DNA from 4 places in the Streptomyces sp. NPDC107538 genome. Region 1 is predicted to be linked to each of the others. Evidence: riboswitches for the same ligand, from Rfam matches in the RefSeq annotation. Region 1 holds a riboswitch; each other region holds the start of a gene.

Region 1 (4,940 bases):
CCGTCAAGTCGGACGCCACCGCCGTGAAGCCGTCCATGGCCAACAACCAGCTCGACACCCAGCTGGAGAGCCTCTCCGCCGAGGCCGACGACTTCGCGGACCGGGCCAGCCGGACGCAGGAGCGCATCGACCTCAAGGCCCAGCAGGAGCTGGAGCAGAAGAAGGCGGCCGCCGAGGCGGCCCGCAAGGAGCGCCTGCGGCCGAAGTTCGCCCTGCCGGTCGCCCGCCACGGACTCAGCGCGTACTACGGACAGTCCGGCGTCAACTGGATGTCCCTGCACACCGGCATAGACTTCCCGGTCACTTACGGCACCCCGGTGATGGCCGCGACCGACGGCACCGTACGCACCCAGTGGAACAGCGCCTACGGCAACATGGTCATCGTGACCGCCAAGGACGGCACCGAGACCTGGTACTGCCACCTCTCCACGTACAAGGTCGCCTCCGGTACGACCGTCAAGGCCGGCGACACCATCGCCTACTCGGGCAACTCGGGCAACTCGACCGGCCCGCACCTGCACTTCGAGGTCCACCCGGCGGGCGGCTCCGCGATCGACCCCCTGCCGTGGCTGCGCAGCCACGGGCTGGACCCGACGTAACCGCGACGGACACAAAACCAAAGACCGGGCCCCTGCTCAGCAGGGGCCCGAGTCATGTCACCTCACCGGCGGACCGTCGGCTACAGCTTCTCCACCGGCGCGTACCGCAGCAGCAACCGCTTCGGCTTGGCGTCGCCGAAGTCGATCGTCGCCTCCGCGTTGGCGCCCGCGCCCCCGACCCCGACGACCGTGCCGAGGCCGAACTGGTCATGGGTGACGCGGTCGCCCACCGCGAGCGAGACCACCGGCTTCTCGTCACCGCGGCGGGTCGCGAAGCCGGACGCGCCGGAGGCCGAGGAACGGGAGCGGGACGAGGACAGCGAGGACACGATCCCGGCGGCCGGGCCCGAGGACACCGGCGCGGAGGCACCGGTGCGCTTCCACTCCAGATGGGTGGCCGGGATCTCCTCCAGGAACCGGGAGGGCGGGTTGTACGAGGGCTGGCCCCAGGCGCTGCGCAGCGACGACCGGGTGAGGTAGAGCCGTTCACGGGCACGGGTGATGCCCACGTACGCGAGACGGCGCTCCTCCTCCAGCTCCTTGGTCTGGCCGAGGGCGCGCATGTGCGGGAAGACGCCGTCCTCCATGCCGGTGAGGAAGACCACCGGGAACTCCAGGCCCTTGGCGGTGTGGAGGGTCATGAGCGTGATGACGCCCGAGCCGTCCTCCTCTTCGTCCGGGATCTGGTCGGAGTCGGCGACCAGCGCCACCCGCTCCAGGAAGGCGGCGAGGCCGGCGGGTGCCGCGGCCGGCGCGTCGCCCTCGGTCTCGCCTTCCGCGGCCCCGGCCTCCTGCTCGAACTCCAGGGCGACGGCGGCGAGTTCCTGGAGGTTCTCGATCCGGGTCTCGTCCTGGGGGTCGGTGGAGGCCTGCAACTCGGCGAGATAGCCGGTGCGTTCGAGGACCGCCTCCAGGACGGTCGCCGGTCCGGCCCCGGACTCGACGACGGTCCGCAGGTCCTCCATCAGCGTGTTGAACCGCTTGACCGCGTTCGTCGACCGGGCCGCCATGCCGTACGCCTCGTCGACGCGCTTCAGGGCCTGCGGGAAGCTGATCTTCTCGCGCTGCGAGAGGGCGTCGATCATCGCCTCGGCGCGGTCGCCGATACCGCGCTTGGGCACATTGAGGATACGGCGCAGCGGGACGGAGTCCTCCGGGTTGGCGAGAACGCGCAGATAGGCGAGGACGTCCCGGACCTCCTTGCGCTCGTAGAAGCGGACACCGCCGACGACCTTGTAGGGCAGGCCGACGCGGATGAACACCTCTTCGAAGACTCGGGACTGGGCGTTCGTCCGATAGAAGACCGCGACATCTCCGGCCTTCGCGTCGCCCGCGTCCGTCAGCCGGTCTATCTCGTCGGCCACGAACTGGGCCTCGTCGTGCTCGGTGTCGGCGACATAGCCGGTGATCCGCGCGCCCGCGCCCGCGTTGGTCCACAGGTTCTTCGGGCGGCGGGACTCGTTGCGCTCGATGACCGCGTTGGCCGCGGAGAGGATCGTCTGCGTGGAGCGGTAGTTCTGCTCCAGCAGGATCGTCGTCGCGTCCGGGTAGTCCTCCTCGAACTGGAGGATGTTGCGGATCGTCGCGCCGCGGAAGGCGTAGATCGACTGGTCGGCGTCACCCACGACACAGAGTTCGGCGGGCGGTACGTCCCACTCGTTGGGCGGTACGTCGACGGGGTGCTCGGAGGTGCCGACCAGCTCTCTGACCAGGGCGTACTGGGCGTGGTTGGTGTCCTGGTACTCGTCGACCAGGACATGCCGGAAGCGGCGGCGGTAGTGCTCGGCGACGTCCGGGAAGGCGCGCAGCAGATTGACCGTCGTCATGATCAGGTCGTCGAAGTCCAGCGCGTTCGCCTCGCGGAGGCGCGACTGGTACATCGCATAGGCCTGGGCGAGGGTCTTCTCGAAGCCGTCGGCGGCCTGCGCGGCGAAGTCCTCCTCGTCGATCAGCTCGTTCTTCAGGTTCGAGATCTTGGCGCTGAAGGACTTGGGCGGGAAGCGCTTGGGGTCGAGGTCCAGATCACGGCAGACGAGCGCCATCAGCCGCTTGCTGTCGGCGGCGTCGTAGATCGAGAAGGAGGAGGTGAAGCCGAGCTTCTTGCTCTCCCGCCGCAGGATCCGTACGCAGGCGCTGTGGAAGGTCATGACCCACATGGCGTGGGCGCGCGGTCCGACGAGCTGCTCGACGCGCTCCTTCATCTCGCCGGCGGCCTTGTTGGTGAAGGTGATCGCGAGGATCTGGCCGGGATGGACCCGCCGCTCGCCGAGCAGATGGGCGATGCGGTGGGTGAGCACCCGGGTCTTGCCGGAGCCGGCGCCGGCCACGATGAGCAGGGGCGAGCCCGCGTGGACCACGGCCGCGCGCTGGTTGTCGTTCAGCCCGTCCAGGAGCGCCGCCGCGTCGATCGCGGGGCGGGGGGCGCCGTCGCGGTAGTACGCGTCCCGGTCCGGGGGCGCGTCGAACTTCCCGCCGAACAGATCGTCCGGAAGCGGCTCCGGTACGTGATCGTCCTCGGGCGGCGGCGGGGGCTCCTCCGCGTGGCCGCGGGGGGCCTGGAGGTCCGCCAGGAAGCTGTCGTCAAAGAGGCTGCTCATCGCTCTCCGAGTCTAGGCGCCCCCACTGACAGCGAGAGGCCGCCCCGGGAAGTCCACATCCGCCACGCACCGCGACCGCCGTACGACGGTGAGCGATCGAGCCTACCGCCTGTCGCGCCGAAGAGGCTAAGGTCACGAAAACGTATCGGGCATATCGAACATCAACCTTCACACGGGCCACACGAGTTGGCTAGCTTCTTCCCTAGGACCGTACGACCCAACCGGCGAACGTCGCCGGGCCGCACGGCCTCCGCCGAGTCCGGTACGCCTTACGTGGGCGCCGGAGCCGGGGACCCACCGACCTCCGGGGTGAATCGGCCCGACCGCCGCACGCGGCAAGGGTCGTAGGGCAAACCTTCCGAAGCTTGCGCCCGAACCCGACAGCTAACTCGGTAGGCGGACAACGGAAGGAGACGCCGAACCATGGCGCCGCACCGCAAGCCGCGTCCGGCCGGCCGGACGCGCGCGGGCATCCGCACCCCCGCCCTCGCCACCGCCGCACTCACCTCCGTGGCCCTGCTCTCGCAGACGGCCGCGGCCTCGCCCTCGACCGACGACAAGCCGAGCCTGGAGGAAGTCGAGAAGAAGGTCGACGACCTCTACCGCAAGGCCGGATCGGCGACCGAGAACTACAACGCGGCCAAGGAGCGGACGACCAAGCAGAAGAAGCAGGTCGAGACCCTCCTCGAAACCGTCGCCAAGCGCCAGGAGAAGCTCAACGAGACGCGGGAGGAGCTGGGTTCGTTCGCCGCGGCCCAGTACCGCGACGGCGCGGCCGCCCCCGACCAGGCCTCACTGCTCCTGGCGGACGACCCGCAGGCCTACTTCGACCAGAACCAGCTGATGGACCGGTTGACGGACCGTCAGCAGGAAGCCGTCGACGCATACGTCACCGAGCAGGCCGAGGCGACGGAGCAGCGCCAGGAGGCGAGCGACAGCCTCGAACAGCTCACCGAGTCGCAGAAGACCCTCAAGGCCCGCAAGGCCACGGTCCAGGCGAAGCTGGCCGAGGCCCGCGAACTGCTCTCCACCCTCACCGCCGAGGAGAAGGCCCGGCTCGCCGCGATCGAACAGCGCGAGCAGGAGGAGGCCGACCGCAAGGCCGAGGAACTCGCGCGGCAGCAGGCGGCGGCACAGACGGCCCAGGGGACCCAGGGCGCCCAGGGAACCCAGGGAACCCAGGGGACGGTCCAGGAGAAGCCCTCCACCGGCACGGAGGCGTCGACCGGCACCACCACCGAGACCGCCGCCACCGCCGAGGACTCCACGTACGCCTCGAAGGCCGCCAAGGCCCTCGCCTTCGCCCGCGCGCAGATCGGCAAGCCGTACGTCTGGGGCGCCACCGGCCCCGGCTCCTACGACTGTTCCGGCCTCACCCAGGCCGCCTGGAAGGCCGCCGGCGTCGACCTCCCCCGCACCACCTACGACCAGGTCGACAGCGGCACCACCGTCTCCCTGGCGAACGCCAGGCCCGGCGACCTGATCTTCTTCTACGACAACATCGGCCACGTCGGCCTCTACATCGGCAACGGCATGATGATCCACGCCCCGAAGCCGGGCACGTACGTCCGCGAGGAGTCGGTCTTCTACGACGGCGAGTCGTCGATCCACAGCGTGGTGCGACCGGCGTAGCGGCGGGGCCGCGGATGGTCGGCGCGGGGCTGGGCTGGGCGGGTCCGTCAGGTCCAGAGCACCGCGATGAAGATGTTCGCGACGGTCAGGGCGCCCACGAGTCCGAACAGCG
Region 2 (4,940 bases), on a different contig from region 1:
GCTTAGACCGGGCGCCGCGTACCGCCCTGAGCGGAAGATCCCATTCTGGCCCACGGCGACCACTCCGTTCGTACGATCGGGCTCGACCTCCCACGGGAGGCGTCCATGACAACCGAAGACAGGGGGATCCATGTCCAGCGTTTCCAGGCGTTCACTGCTCGGGTACTCGGGATCGGCGGCGGCGGGGGCCGTGCTCGCGGCGAGCGGCACGGCGGAGGCGGCCACGGCGGTGGGCGCGAGTGCCGAGGGCGGCGAGAGCGAGGCGGCGGCGGTCGACTTCCCGGAGGGCACGAGGTTCAGCGGAACGGTCCGGATGCCCGGCACCGAGATGACGGAACTGACCGTCAGCTTCTCCGTCGCCGCCTCGGAAGCCCCGGCCGCGCAGCGGATCACCGCGCTGGAGGTGGCGGAGGCCCTGAACGAACTCGCCGCCACCCGCGGCTGGCCGCCGGTCACCTTCTACGGGACCCCCGCCCCGGCGCCACTCAACTGAGGACCGCTCGCCCCAGCACCCACTCGACCGGGCACGATCCCACGCAAGATCCCCGCGGAGCCTCGCCCCGCGGGGATTTTCGCTTTCAGCCGATCCCGCCCCTTCCCCCTCCTGCCCCCTCCCCCCGGCTACGTACGTCCTGTACATTTTTTACAGAAGTCGATCAGAGGAGGCGCTCCCATGCCCGCGAACCGCCCGTCGGCCCGTCATGTGCTGCCCGAGTTCACCGAGCGCACCAGTGCGGGTCACCGAACGATGGATCCGTACTCGAAGCTGCTGGAGGAGCGGATCGTGTTCCTCGGGACGCCGATCGACGACACCTCGGCGAACGACGTGATGGCGCAGTTCATGCACCTCGAGTACCAGTCGCCGGACCGCGACATCTCGCTCTACATCAACTCGCCGGGCGGCTCGTTCAGCGCGATGACGGCGCTCTACGACACGATCCGCTTCGTCACCTGTGACGTGGAGACCATCTGTCTGGGGCAGGCGGGTTCGGCCGCCGCGGTGCTGCTGGCGGCGGGCACGCCCGGCAAGCGGTTCATGCTGCCGGGGGCACGCGTGCTGATCCATCAGCCGGAGGTGACCGACCGGATCGAGGGGCAGACGAGCGATCTGGTCATCCAGGCCCAGGAGTTGACGCGCAACCGCCGGATGCTGGAGGAGATGCTCGTCCGGCACACGGGGCGGAGCCCGGAGCGGATCAGCGCCGACATCGAGCGGGACATGTTCCTCGACGCCGAGGCGGCGGTGGCGTACGGCCTGGCCGACCGGGTGATCCCGAGCCGTAAGGGTTCGCACACGCTCCCCGGCGCGAGGTGAGGCGCGGATGCTGCCACCCGAACTGCCGCCGCTGCCCGCGCTCACCCGCGCCGAGGCGGAGCTGATCGACCGTTACCTGGACGTGGTCGATCTGCTCGGCCGGATCAATCCGGCGCGTCCGGGCGACACGTACCGCGGGTTGCGTGCGGCGCAGGCGCTCGTCGCCAAGGCGATCGCACTGCGCGAGGCGCTCGAACTGATGCACAAGCGTGGGGAGAACGAGGTGCACGCCCCGACGCTCGCGCGAGCTCTGCGGGTTCTCGACGGGGAGCGGCGGGCCGGCCGGGTGGCCCTGCCGCCGGAGCCCGAGGACTCACCGGCCTGAACCGGGCGACTCACCCGCCGAGGACGGGGCGACTCACCCGTCTGAACCGATCGCGGGCCGTTCGCCGTACTACTGACGGAGTGTCCGGTCCGGGTTTCGCGCCCTCCGGACGGCCTACCACGATCGACCCATCGGCCCATACGTCATGAGGACCTGTGAAGTTGCGCAACATGCCTGGTACATGGCCGGAACGCATCATTCCGGTGCTGGTGCGGACCTCCTCGACCAGTGGGACACACCAGCCGAAAAGGCTCTGTCCACCCGAACGGTCGAGTGGTGAGTAAGACCACAAATCCACGGTTCCGTTGGGATTTTCGGACGTCCGTACGCCAAGATCCCTTCCTGACGACAAGCCCCCGCCGCAGCGGCGGGGCGATCCGGGTGGACGCCGAGTCCTGCCGCTACCCGGATGACCGGTCGACAGGAGTGCATCGGCAGGAGTGGAGGACCCAAGCACGACGGGTCGCCGGAACGGTCACGCCATGACCGGGCCGAGCAGCCCTTGGGGTGAAGCCGCGTCAGCGGCCGGGCAACTTCGCCAGCCCGAATCCGACAGGTCATCCTTCACAGGCGGCTGACGAAGGGTTGCGCATGACTGCGCTGAATCGTGTCCCGTCGCTGTTGACCCGGGCCGGCACGGCCTCGGCTCTGACCATCGCCGCTGTCAGCGGCAGCATCGTGGTCCCGGGCGCCGCATCCGGCGCCGAGGCCGCCACAGTGGCGTCGAAGGCACTCAAGGTCGCGGCTTCCAAGAAGGGCTCCCCTTACAAGTACGGCGCCACGGGCCCGGGCAGGTTCGACTGCTCAGGGCTGACGCTCTACTCGTTCAAGAAGGCGGGCAAGAAGCTGCCCCGTACTGCTCAGCAGCAGTACAACAAGACGAAGCACATCTCCGCGAGCAGCCGCAAGCTCGGAGACCTGGTCTTCTTCCACTCGGGCTCGAACGTCTACCACGTCGGTATCTACGCGGGGAAGGGAAAGATCTGGCACTCGCCGAAGACGGGTGACGTCGTCCGGCTGCAGAAGCTCTGGACGAAGAACGTCTGGTACGGCCGGGTCCGCTGACCCACCGTCGGGGGCGGCGGAGGGCTCCGCCGCCCCCGACAGGCGTGCTACCGACAGGCGTGCTACCGACGGGCGTGCCACGGCTGGATCTGGTTACCCGTCCGCCCATGGCCGACGAACGCACCGTCCCCGCACGCAACGAGACCCCCCTCGAACGCGCCGACCGCAATTTCTCCGAGTTGCTCCAGGAGTTGCGGGTCACCCAGACCGGGGTGCAGATCCTCTTCGCGTTCCTGCTGACGCTGGCCTTCACGCCGCGCTTCCCGGACCTGGACTCCGTACAGCGCGCCACCTATGTCACCACCCTGCTCCTCGCGGTCCTCGCGGCGGCCCTCTTCACCGCCCCGGCCGCACTGCACCGCTCGCTCTTCGGGCAGAACGCCAAGCCCGTCATCGTCCGGGTCTCCTCCCGGCTGGCAGGCACCGGCCTGGCGGTGCTGATATTCGCCTTCGCCGGATCCGTCCTGCTGGTCGTGGATGTGACGCTCGACCGGACGGCCGGCATCCTCGCCGGTACCGGCACACTCGTCGGATGTGTGTTCCTGTGGGGTGTGCTGCCGCAGCTGGTGGGACGCGCGAAATCCCTCGGGTCCGAGAAATCCCCCAGGTCCGCGGAATCCCCCCGGTAAGCGGACTCTCTCAGGTCTCCTGGGGGCCGCCTGCCGTGACCGGTTGCACGGGGACCGTCCACGGAAGTTCGATCGCCACCGTCTTGCCGCCCTCCCGCGTGGGTCTGACGCTCAGCCTGCCGCCGCACTCGGCGGTCAGCCAGCGGATGATGACCATGCCCCGGCCGTTGTCCTGCTGGACGGCGGCCGGCAGCCGTTTCGGGAAGCGTGGATGGCTGTCGGTGACGCCGATGCGCAGGTGCTCGTCGCGGTCCAGCGCGAGGTCCACCGTGAAGGTGGGCGACTGGCCCAGGGTGTGCTGGACGGCGTTGGTGGCGAGTTCGGACACGATCAGGCGCACGGTGTCCGCGATGTCGGTGTCGCCCGGCAGGCCCCATTCGGCGAGCACACTGGCGACGTAGTTCCGGGCCGCGGACACCGAGGCGGGATCGCTCGGCAGAGTGACGGATGCTTCCAGGTGATCTGCCATGGCGAGGCGTCCCTTTCCCACGGGACCGGTGTCCGACAGGGAGCGGATGGTTCGACTACGGTCCCGGACTGGTGCTTCGCGCCAGACTGCCACTACCTGGGCCGTCTCGGGTGGCGATCCACCAAGATATGCATATATCTGTCGCTCGAAGCGGTGAACTATCCGACGGCCGACCGTATTTGGGTGGGGGTTTCGTCCATCCTCTGTCGTCACCCCGACTTCCGTCGTCGTCCCGACTTCGCGCACCGGGTGGAAGGAGAGTCCCATGCAGTACGGTCCGGCGGTGCGCCGCCGCAAGCTCGGTGCCGAGTTGCGTGTCCTGCGCACCCGTTCCGCGCTCACCAGTATCGAGGCGGCCCATCGGGTGGGCTGGCACCAGTCCAAGGTGAGCCGGATCGAGACGGGCGCCAGCGGGGTGAAGCCCGCGGACGTACGCAAGCTCCTGGACGCGTACGGCGTCGACGACACCGAGTTACGGGAGCTGCTGCTGGCGCTCGCGGGCTCCGAGGACGGCGGCGGGCGGCACAACTGGTGGCACGCGTACCGGGGTGTACTGCCGCCGACGTACCGGGACTTCATCAGTCTGGAGTCGCAGGCCGGCGGGATGCGGACGCTGGAGACCTCGGTGGTGCCGGGGCTGCTGCAGATCCCCGAGTACGCGCGGGCGGTGACCCGGGCCGCGGTGGAGGGGCTGGAAGACGACAAAATCGACGCGCTCGTGGAAGTGCGGCTGGCGCGGCAGGAAGTGCTGCGCGGGAACCCGCCGATGCGGCTGAGCGCGGTGCTCGACGAGGGCGTTCTCCGACGTGAGGTGGGCGGGCCCGAGATCATGACCCGGCAGCTGGTCCGTCTGGTGGAGGCGGCGCGCCTTCCCCAAGTGCGACTGCAGGTGCTCCCGTTCACTGCCGGGGCGCATATCGGCGTCACCGGGCCTTTCGTAATTTTCTCATTTAGGAGCACATCTGATCTGGACGTGGTTGTTCTCGACCACTTGACGAGTAGCCTCTACCTCGAACGGAAAGAAGACCTCAAGGCGTATGTCGAGGCCTTCAACACCCTTCAGATCCACGCCCTTTCGCCCGAGGACTCGTTGGATTACATCGCCGGGCTAGCCGCCGGCGCGTAAGGAGGCACCAT
Region 3 (4,940 bases), on a different contig from region 1:
CGGCCTTGTCGACCCCGTCCCAGACATTGGTGTACCAGGGACGGTCGGCCGCCCCCTGCGTCGTACGGGACTGCTTCGCCGCGTCCGGGTCGATCATGGTGTAGCCGGTCTCGCCCGGCATCACATAGTGCAGCCGCTCCCGGATGCGCTGCTCGGCGTACGCGTCGTCCTGCCAGCGCGCCTTGAGGTCGCGCAACTCCTCGACGCGCTCGCGCGCCTCCTGGCGCTCCCGCCGTACGTCGGCGATCTCGGCGCGCTGGGAGACGTACTGCCTTATGGGATAGGCGAGCGCCACGATCATCGAGCAGAGGACGAGGGCGAGCAGCGCGGCCCGGCCGGTCAGCCGGGAGCGGCGGACCTGGCGCTTGGCCTGGGAGCGGTAGACCCGGGCGGCCGTCTGCTCACCGAGCACCTTCAGCCGGGTCGCGGTGGAGAAACGGTCCCGGTCCCGGTCCTTCACGGCCATGTCCCGCTTCCCCTTCCGCCTCTGCCTGTCTCCTGCGCGCATGTGCGTACGTCCCCGCACACGGTACGGGACCGAGTACGGGGACGTACGTACGACGCTTCCTACTTGCCGACCGCCGGGAGTCAGCCCTTGAAGCGGGGGAAGGCGCTGCGGCCGGCGTAGACCGCGGCGTCGTCGAGGATCTCCTCGATGCGCAGCAGTTGGTTGTACTTGGCGACGCGGTCCGAGCGGGCCGGGGCGCCGGTCTTGATCTGACCGCAGTTCACGGCGACGGCGAGGTCGGCGATGGTGACGTCCTCGGTCTCGCCGGAGCGGTGGGACATCATGCACTTGAAGCCGTTGCGCTGGGCCATCTCGACGGCGTCCAGGGTCTCGGTCAGCGAGCCGATCTGGTTGACCTTGACGAGCAGGGCGTTGGCCGAGCCCTCCTCGATGCCGCGGGCGAGACGCTCGGGGTTGGTGACGAAGAGGTCGTCGCCGACGATCTGGACCTTGTCGCCGAGCTTCTCGGTGATGGTGTTCCAGCCGGCCCAGTCGTCCTCGAACAGCGGGTCCTCGATGGAGACGAGCGGGTAGGCCGCGACGAGGTCGGCGTAGTACTCCGTCATCTCGGCGGCGGAGCGCTCCTTGCCCTCGAAGGTGTAGACGCCGTCCTTGTAGAACTCGGAGGCGGCGACGTCGAGGGCGAGGGCGATCTGCTCGCCGGGGGTGTAACCGGCCTCCTTGATGGCCTCGATGATGAGGTCGAGGGCGGCGCGGTTGGACTCCAGGTTCGGGGCGAAGCCGCCCTCGTCGCCGAGGCCCGTGGACAGGCCCTTGGTCTTCAGCACCTTCTTGAGGGTGTGGTAGACCTCGGCGCCCCAGCGCAGGGCCTCGGAGAAGGACTCCGCGCCGATCGGGGCGATCATGAACTCCTGGATGTCCACGTTGGAGTCGGCGTGCGAGCCGCCGTTCAGGATGTTCATCATCGGAACGGGCAGCAGGTGCGCGTTCGGGCCGCCCAGGTAGCGGAAGAGCGGGAGGTCGCTGGCCTCGGAGGCGGCGTGGGCGACGGCGAGGGAGACGCCGAGGATGGCGTTGGCGCCGAGGGAGCCCTTGTTGTCGGTGGCGTCCAGGTCGAACATCGCCTGGTCGATCAGGCGCTGCTCGGTGGCGTCGTAGCCGACGAGCTCCGGGCCGATCTGCTCGATGACCGCGAGGACGGCCTTCTCGACGCCCTTGCCGAGGTAGCGGTTCGGGTCACCGTCACGCAGCTCGATGGCCTCGAAGGCACCGGTGGAGGCGCCGGACGGAACGGCGGCACGACCCGTGCTGCCGTCGTCGAGGCCGACCTCGACCTCGACGGTGGGGTTGCCTCGCGAGTCGAGGATTTCCCGGGCTACGACGACGTCGATGGACGGCACGAGCATCTCCTTCATGGAATGTGACGCTGAAAGTGCGGGGCCCGCGGGCCTTGCGACTAGAGCCTAACCGCCCCCGGGCCGTCGGCAGCCGACCGACCGTCCCGTGGACAGACAGACGGTACCCATTGTTTCAGTCCGGAACAAAGGGGGGGTGGGCGAGAAAGTGAACAGAACAAAGAAAAGCCCCGCCCCGGTGCGTACGGGGGAATGCGCACCGAGGCGGGGAGCCCGTGGGGACGGGGGGACGGCCCTCACGAGGTCTTCACTATGGAGGACACGGATGTGAGCGGGCTGTGGTTCAGCTGGGGAGCGGCCGGATTTTTCGGCCCAGCCTGACCCGTCCCACCGGGCTGCGACGGGTCAGCTCAGGTGGAGCTGCTGGCCCGGGAAGATGAAGTCGGCGTCGTCGATGATGTCCTTGTTCAGCTCGAAGAGCTTCTCCCAGCCACCCTTGACGTTCTCCTTCTCGGCGATGGCGCTGAGGGTGTCGCCCTTGACGACCTTGTACTCGCCGTCGCCCTTCTTGACCTTCTTGCCGGTCGGGGTCTCGACGGTGGCGCGCTCGGAGGAGCGGGAGGCGCGGGTGTCCTCGGTGCTCTTCTGAGTGCTCTCCTGGGTGCTCTTCTGCGTGTTCTGCTGCGTGGAGGAGCCGGAGTTCGAGTTGCCGCTGGAGGCGGCGGCGCCGTCGTACGAGGCGCTGGACAGGCCGGTGCCGCAGACCGGCCAGGCACCCTTGCCCTGGCCCGCGAGGACCTTCTCGGCGACCGCGATCTGCTGGGCCTTGCTCGCCTGGTCGGCGGTGGAGGCGTACTGCGTACCGCCGTAGGCGGCCCAGGTGGAGGCGGAGAACTGCAGGCCGCCGTAGTAGCCGTTGCCGGTGTTGATGGACCAGTTGCCGCCGGACTCGCACTGGGCGACGGTGTCCCACTCGGAGGCGGTGGCGGCGGAGGCGCTGCCGGCGGCCATCAGCGGGGCGGCGATGGCGGCGGCGCCGGTGACACCGGCGACGGCGATGGCGCGAGCGGCCTTGGACGGGCGACGGTGCTTGCCCTTGCTGGAGAACAGCATGGAGAGATCCCCTCACCGACGCCTGCGAGGTGAGCTGTCGGGTTCGGGCCGGTTGAGTTGCCCGGCCGCGGGACGCTCGCCTTTCGGCTCGCATCACGCGGCTTCACCCCGAGCCGGTCCAGCGTGAACCGCTGGGCCCGGCACTTACCTTGGGTCCCCCGCTCCTGCCTACGGCGCTTGACGCGACGACTGTTCCCTCACGGCCGTTGGCAGGATTCGGCGTACGACCGCAGGGGCCCGCTGTGGCGAGCGGTCACGACCGTAAACAGGTGATTGCCCGAATTTCAAAGACGATCACGGGGTCTGTGATTCATCTCCCACATAGATCAAAACGGGCATTCAGGTGCGAACCATGACCTGAACTGTCGCTACTTTTCGCCCGTTTCGGCACCGACTTCGAGGGTCTGACCGGGAAGGATAAGGTCCGGGTCAGTTCCGACCGTGTCCTCGTTCTCCGCGTACAGCCCGCGCCACCCGCCGTCCAGGCCGAGCGAGTTCACGATGCCCGTCAGACTGTCGCCCGCCTGGACGGTGTACGCGCCGTCGACGGCCTCGCGCGCCGCGTCGGCGCCGCGGGAGGCGTGGCGGCCGGAGGACTTGGAGTCGGCGGAGCGGGAGTCGTCGCCGGCCGCGTCCGTGCCGGTGCCGGTGCCGGTCTCTGTGCCGGCTTCGGAGCTCTCGTCGGCGCTGGCGCCACGGTGGCGGCCGGTGCCGCCGTCACTGTCGTCGGCGGTCGAAGAGCTGTCGTTCTGTGACGACTTGCCCGAGTTCGTTCCGGTTTCGACCTTGATGGAACCGTCAGAGCCCTCGGCGCCCTCGGCGTTCGCGCTGGAGTCGGTCGAATCGGCCGAATCGGCCGACGCGTCCGCATCGGTGGACTTGGCCGAGTCGGTTCCGTCGGCCTTGCCGGTCTTGTCGGTCTCGCCGGTCTTGCCGCTTTCGTCGGCCGAGGGGGACGAATCGGAAGTACCGGAGGTACCTGCGGTGTCGGACCCGTCGGACGAACCGTCCGCCTTCGTCGAGCCGTCGGTCACGCCCGTGTCCACGTCGGCGGAACCGGAGTCGCCGCCGAGATTGTGGAGCAGTCCGCAGGTGGCCCAGACGCCGACGCCCTGGTCGGCGAGCGCCTTCTCGGCGACCGCGATCTGCTGGGAGCGGCTGGCCTGGTCGGCGGTCGTCGCGTAGTCGAGACCGCCGTACTTCTCCCAGTTGGCCTGGGTCAACTGGAGGCCGCCGTAGCGTCCGTTCCCGGTGTCCGCGCTCCATGAGCCGCCGCTCTCGCACTCCGCGACCTGGTCCCAGGTGGTTCCGCTGGCCGCGCTCGCGCCGGTGGCGCCGAGGAGGGGGATGGCGATGGCCGATCCGGTCACTCCGGCCGCGACGAGCAGGGCCGGAGCCTGACGGGGGCGACGGTGACGACCGTTCCCGGAGAGCATGCGGTTGCCTTTCACACGACAGCAGTGACCCGTGCGAAGGGTGTGGTGCCCCCTTCGCACTGACGTGTGAACGTAGCCGCAGTCGATCAGTTGTCACAAGTTAATGCAGCGCAGATCACGTGAAGATCACAGACTTGAGGGAGCGTCATCTTCTGCCGCGGAATGGGGTAGTGCTACGGGTCGCTCACGGGCTCCCAGGGGCCGCTGCCGCGGGGTGAATTCGACCGGAAGCGTGCGCAATCCCCGCATGATGAGCCCTCCTCGCCATCGCAGATCGGCCGAATCCACCGCGAGTCGCAGGTCGGGGAGACGGGTGAGGAGTGTCGCCAGCGCGGTCTGACCTTCGAGGCGGGCGAGGGGGGCGCCGAGGCAGTAGTGGATGCCGTGGCCGTAACCGAGGTGCTGGTTGTCACGGCGGGAGAGGTCGAGGGTGTCGGGGTCGTCGAAGCGGGCCGGGTCGCGGTCGGCCGCGGCGAGGACGACGAGGACGGGGTCGCCGGGGGCGATGTCCTGGCCGCCGATGGTGAGGGGCTGGGTCGCGAAGCGCCAGGTGGCGAGTTCGACGGG
Region 4 (4,940 bases), on a different contig from region 1:
GGCCAGCCTGGAGGACGCCCAGCAGTTCTTCCGGACGTACTACGCGCCCAACAACGCCGTCCTGTCGATCGTCGGCGACATCGACCCGGAGCAGACCTTCGCCTGGGTCGAGAAGTACTTCGGCTCCATCCCCTCCTACGACGGCAAGCCCGTGCCCCGCGACGGCGCCCTGCCCGACATCATGGGCGAGCAGCTGCGCGAGGTCGTCGAGGAGAACGTCCCCGCGCGCGCGTTGATGGCCGCCTACCGGCTGCCGGAGGACGGCACGCGCGCGTGCGACGCCGCCGACCTGGCGCTCACGATCCTCGGCGGCGGCGAGTCGTCCCGCCTGTACAACCGGCTCGTCCGCCGTGACCGCACCGCCGTCACGGCCGGATTCGGCCTGCTGCGGCTGGCCAAGGCGCCCTCCATGGCCTGGATGGACGTGAAGACCTCCGGCGACGTCGAGGTCCCCGTGATCGAGGCCGCCGTCGACGAGGAACTCGCCCGGTTCGCCGCCGAGGGTCCCACGGCGGAGGAGATGGAGCGCGCCCAGGCCCAGTTGGAGCGCGAGTGGCTGGACCGGCTCGGCACGGTCGCCGGCCGCGCCGACGAACTGTGCCGGTTCGCGGTCCTGTTCGGTGACCCGAAGCTCGCCCTGACCGCCGTCGACCGCGTCCTGGAGGTGACGGCCGACGAGGTCCAGGAGATCGCCAAGGCCCGCCTGCGGCCCGACAACCGCGCGGTGCTCGTGTACGAGCCCGTCGCCGCCGAAGAGGACGCCGAAGAGGAAGGCGTCGCGGCCGAGGCCGCCGAAACCACCGACGAGACCGAGGAGTCGGCGAAGTGACCGAGCTCGCGACCATGGACTTCCACCCGCAGCCCCAGGCCGGCGACGCCCGCCCCTGGGCGTTCCCGGCGCCCGAGCGCGGCACCCTGGACAACGGCCTGACCGTGCTGCGCTGCCACCGCCCCGGCCAGCAGGTCGTCGCCGTCGAGGTCGTCCTCGACGCGCCCCTGGACGCCGAGCTGGCCGGTCTCGACGGTGTCGCCACCATCATGACCAGGGCGTTCTCCGAGGGCACCGACAAGCACTCGGCCGAGGAGTTCGCCGCCGAGCTGGAGCGCTGCGGCGCCACCCTCGACTCGCACGCCGACCACCCCGGCGTACGCCTGTCCCTCGAAGTGCCCGTGTCGCGGCTGGAGAAGGCCCTCGGGCTGCTCGCCGACGCCCTGCGGGCCCCCGCGTTCGACGACAGCGAGATCGAGCGGCTGGTGGCCAACCGGCTCGACGAGATCCCGCACGAGACCGCCAGCCCCGGCCGCAGGGCCGCCAAGGAGCTCTCCCGGCAGCTGTTCCCGGCCGCCTCCCGGATGTCGCGGCCCCGCCAGGGCACCGAGGAGACCGTCGAGGGCATCGACTCCGCGGCCGTACGCGCCTTCTACGAGCGGCATGTACGCCCCGCGACGGCCACCGCCGTGATCGTCGGCGACCTCACCGGCGTCGACCTCGACGCGCTGCTCGGCGACACCCTGGGCGCGTGGACGGGCTCCCCGGCCAAGCCGAGCGCCGTGCCGTCGGTGACCGCCGACGACACCGGCCGCGTGATCATCGTGGACCGTCCGGGCTCCGTGCAGACGCAGTTGCTCATCGGCCGGGTGGGCGCCGACCGCCACGACCGGGTGTGGCCGGCCCAGGTACTCGGCACCTACTGCCTCGGCGGCACCCTCACGTCCCGGCTGGACCGCGTGCTGCGCGAGGAGAAGGGCTACACCTACGGGGTGCGCGCGTTCGGCCAGGTGCTGCGCTCCGCGCCCGACGGCTCCGGTGTCGCCATGCTCGCCATCAGCGGCTCCGTGGACACCCCGAACACCGGTCCGGCGCTCGACGACCTGTGGACGGTCCTGCGCACCCTGGCCGCCGAGGGGCTGACCGACGCCGAACGCGACGTCGCCGTACAGAACCTGGTCGGGGTCGCCCCCCTCAAGTTCGAGACGGCCGCGGCCGTGGCGAGCACGCTGGCCGACCAGGTCGAGCAGTACCTGCCGGACGACTACCAGTCGACGCTGTACCGCCAACTCGCCGCCACCGGCACCGTGGAGGCCACCGCGGCCGCCGTGAGCGCCTTCCCGGTGGACCGTCTGGTGACCGTCCTCGTCGGGGACGCCGCGCAGATCGAGGAGCCGGTCAGGGCCCTCGGAATCGGCGAAGTCACCGTCGTACCCGCCGAGTAGAGGCCGAGTAGAGGCAGGGCGGAAGCCGAGGAGAAACCGGACGGAACGGCGCACGCGCGTGAGGCCCTGGTGACTGAAGAGTCACCAGGGCCCATGTTTGTCCGTATTGATGGCGGAGGTTGCGTGTCTGACCTGTGGCGTAGTTAACAAATCCTGTGATCCGTTTGTTATTTCGAAGACGGCCCACTTAGCGTCGGTCCGGCTGTTCGTCAGATGTTCGCCGCAGCCGCGGCACCGGACAGTCATCGCCGAGTCCCCGTATGGCGCGAGCCAGGGGAGCCGGGGACCCACCGAAGTCCCTGGGGTGAATCGGGTGCCCTTCGCGAGCCACGCGAAACGGGGGGCAGCCGTAGGAGACCTTCCTGCTCCGAACCCGTCAGCTAACCCGGTAGGCGAGAGGGAAGGAAAGGACCAGCCACTTCATGGCGTTCACCCGCGCCCCCGGGAAGCACCGCCGTCCCGGCCGTGTACAGCGCACGACCACGAGGAACGTGGGCGTCGCCGCTCTCACCACCACCGGTGTCTTCGGGACCCTGGCCGGACCCGCGCTCGCCGCGGAGGAGCCCGCCGTCGAGCAGACCGGCCTGAACCAGATCATCACCCTCGGCGACACGGTCGCCGATCAGGTCGACGCACAGGCCGCCGCCCAGGAGCAGGCCGCCGAGGTGGCCGCCGTCAAGAAGAAGGCGCAGGAGGAGGCCCGCAAGGCCGCCGCCGAGAAGGCCGAGCAGGAACGTGCCGCCGCCAAGGAGCGCGAGGAGATCAAGGCCCGTGCCGCCCGCGCGGCCGAGCGCGAGCGCCTGAACACCTATGTCTCGCCCATCAGCGGCTCCTACATCTCCACCGGCTACAAGGCCGGCGGCGCCGTCTGGTCCTCCGGCAGCCACACCGGTGTCGACTTCCACGCCGCGTCCGGCACCACCGTCCTCGCGGTCGGCTCCGGCACCGTCGTCGAGGCGGGCTGGGGCGGTGCGTACGGCAACAACATCGTGATCAAGATGGTTGACGGCACGTACACCCAGTACGGCCACCTGTCGTCCATCGGCGTCTCCGTCGGCCAGACGGTCACGCCCGGCCAGCAGATCGGCCTCTCCGGGGCGACCGGCAACGTCACCGGCCCGCACCTGCACTTCGAGGCCCGGACGACCGCCGAGTACGGCTCGGACATCGACCCCGTCGCGTATCTGCGCTCGCACGGTGTGAACGTCTGACGGACCCACCGCTTTGAGGAGGCCCCGGCTCATCGAGCCGGGGCTTTCCTCGTTGTGCGTACCTGTGGTGACGTGACGTACCTCCTGTCCAAAAAATATCCCTGGATTCCGGCCCGCCATCGGAAATTCCGGCTCGCTGCAATAGAGTCGCTGGAACACACGTCAACTATCGACGTTTCACGGGGATTAAGACGGAGGTCGGTCATGCGTATTCCGGCGCACTCGGTATGCACGGCGATCCGGGATGACATCGTCGCGGGTGTCTACGAGCGCGGCAGCCGTCTCACCGAGGAACTGCTCGCCCGCCGGTACGGCGTCAGCCGGGTCCCCGTGCGCGAGGCGCTGCGCACCCTGGAGGCCGAGGGGTTCGTGGTGACCCGCCGGCACGCGGGCGCGTGCGTCGCCGAGCCGACCGAGCAGGAGGCCGCGGACCTGCTGGAGATGCGCATGCTGCTGGAGCCGCTCGGTGCCGCCCGCGCCGCCCAGCGGCGCACGGAGGCGCACCTCAAGGTGTTGCGCGGCCTGGTCAGACTGGGCCAGGAGCGGGCCAGGAGGGGCACCAGCGACGATCTGCGCTCCCTGGGCGGCTGGTTCCATGAAACGCTCGCACAGGCGTCCGGCAGCCCCGCCCTGACCTCGACACTCGCCCAGCTGCGGCACAAGATCGCCTGGATGTACGCGGTCGAGGCGCCCGCCGACCCCGTGGAGTCCTGGGCGGAGCACGGCGGCATCGTGGACGCCGTCGCACGCGGCGACAGCGACCGGGCCCGGACGATCACCTCCCTGCACACCGAGCGCGCCACCGCCGCGCACCGGCTCCGATTTCCGGCCGGGGCCGCCGGGACGGAACGCCCGGACCGTGTGAGGACTTCGCAACACCCCGTAAACATGCCGAGCCTGCGGCATTAACACGGAAGCCGTATACAAAGAGGGAAGAATTCCGTGGGGCATTATTTCTGCTGCCCGCAGAACGGAATCAGGACGTAAATGCGAAGGGCTCGCCCGATAAAACGGACGAGCCCTTCGGCGTTTGTGCGGGTGATGTGTGTGGGAGGCTTTTCAGGCCTTTCCGCCGCGGTCACCCGTTGCGGTCGCCCGGTCGGTCAGACCGTCTCGGGGAGTTCTTCGAGCCCCTCGGCGACGAGCTTGGCCAGACGGTCGAGCGCGATGTCCGCGCCCTCGGCGTCGGAGGCGAGCACGATCTCCTCGCCGCCCTGGGCGCCGAGGCCCAGGACCGCCAGCATGGAGGCCGCGTTGACGGGGTTCCCGTCGGCCTTGGCGATCGTCACGGGGATACCGGAGGCCGTGGTGGCCCGGACGAAGATGGATGCGGGGCGGGCGTGGAGGCCCTCGGCCCAGCCGACGTTGACGCGGCGCTCAGCCATGTTGATGCTGCCCTTCAGGTGTCTCGGGTGCTGCAGAGAGGTCTAGACCGGGTTGTCTAGACCAGTTTCCCATATGGGGCGACGTACCGGAACGGGCCCACGGCCTGACCACGAACCGGCTGTCGCGCTT

The links. A riboswitch is a leader RNA that binds a small molecule or an ion and turns the genes downstream of it on or off. The one in region 1 is predicted to bind cyclic di-AMP.
Region 2: it holds a riboswitch for cyclic di-AMP, as region 1 does, so the genes downstream of both, ACZ7MG_RS39020 (C40 family peptidase) here and ACZ7MG_RS08765 (C40 family peptidase) in region 1, are expected to answer to the same signal.
Region 3: it holds a riboswitch for cyclic di-AMP, as region 1 does, so the genes downstream of both, ACZ7MG_RS18820 (transglycosylase family protein) here and ACZ7MG_RS08765 (C40 family peptidase) in region 1, are expected to answer to the same signal.
Region 4: it holds a riboswitch for cyclic di-AMP, as region 1 does, so the genes downstream of both, ACZ7MG_RS27650 (M23 family metallopeptidase) here and ACZ7MG_RS08765 (C40 family peptidase) in region 1, are expected to answer to the same signal.

The regions. Positions count from the first base shown of each region.
Region 1 covers NZ_JBVKAY010000002.1:653,989-658,928, forward strand. Annotated here, with positions in the region: gene ACZ7MG_RS08755 (M23 family metallopeptidase) at 1-599, shown strand, start outside; gene pcrA (DNA helicase PcrA) at 680-3,196, opposite strand; cyclic di-AMP (ydaO/yuaA leader) riboswitch at 3,438-3,610, shown strand; gene ACZ7MG_RS08765 (C40 family peptidase) at 3,620-4,828, shown strand; gene ACZ7MG_RS08770 (hypothetical protein) at 4,876-4,940, opposite strand, start outside.
Region 2 covers NZ_JBVKAY010000019.1:30,286-35,225, forward strand. Annotated here, with positions in the region: gene ACZ7MG_RS39005 (hypothetical protein) at 131-493, shown strand; gene ACZ7MG_RS39010 (ATP-dependent Clp protease proteolytic subunit) at 674-1,315, shown strand; gene ACZ7MG_RS39015 (hypothetical protein) at 1,323-1,640, shown strand; cyclic di-AMP (ydaO/yuaA leader) riboswitch at 2,058-2,228, shown strand; gene ACZ7MG_RS39020 (C40 family peptidase) at 2,232-2,705, shown strand; gene ACZ7MG_RS39025 (DUF6328 family protein) at 2,813-3,334, shown strand; gene ACZ7MG_RS39030 (ATP-binding protein) at 3,345-3,803, opposite strand; gene ACZ7MG_RS39035 (helix-turn-helix domain-containing protein) at 4,069-4,929, shown strand; gene ACZ7MG_RS39040 (DUF397 domain-containing protein) at 4,939-4,940, shown strand, end outside.
Region 3 covers NZ_JBVKAY010000005.1:92,787-97,726, forward strand. Annotated here, with positions in the region: gene ACZ7MG_RS18810 (FtsB family cell division protein) at 1-466, opposite strand, end outside; gene eno (phosphopyruvate hydratase) at 589-1,869, opposite strand; gene ACZ7MG_RS18820 (transglycosylase family protein) at 2,230-2,937, opposite strand; cyclic di-AMP (ydaO/yuaA leader) riboswitch at 2,942-3,123, opposite strand; gene ACZ7MG_RS18825 (LysM peptidoglycan-binding domain-containing protein) at 3,306-4,373, opposite strand; gene ACZ7MG_RS18830 (cytochrome P450 family protein) at 4,500-4,940, opposite strand, start outside.
Region 4 covers NZ_JBVKAY010000008.1:145,568-150,507, forward strand. Annotated here, with positions in the region: gene ACZ7MG_RS27640 (M16 family metallopeptidase) at 1-829, shown strand, start outside; gene ACZ7MG_RS27645 (M16 family metallopeptidase) at 826-2,214, shown strand; cyclic di-AMP (ydaO/yuaA leader) riboswitch at 2,451-2,624, shown strand; gene ACZ7MG_RS27650 (M23 family metallopeptidase) at 2,637-3,425, shown strand; gene ACZ7MG_RS27655 (GntR family transcriptional regulator) at 3,630-4,334, shown strand; gene ACZ7MG_RS27660 (HPr family phosphocarrier protein) at 4,529-4,810, opposite strand.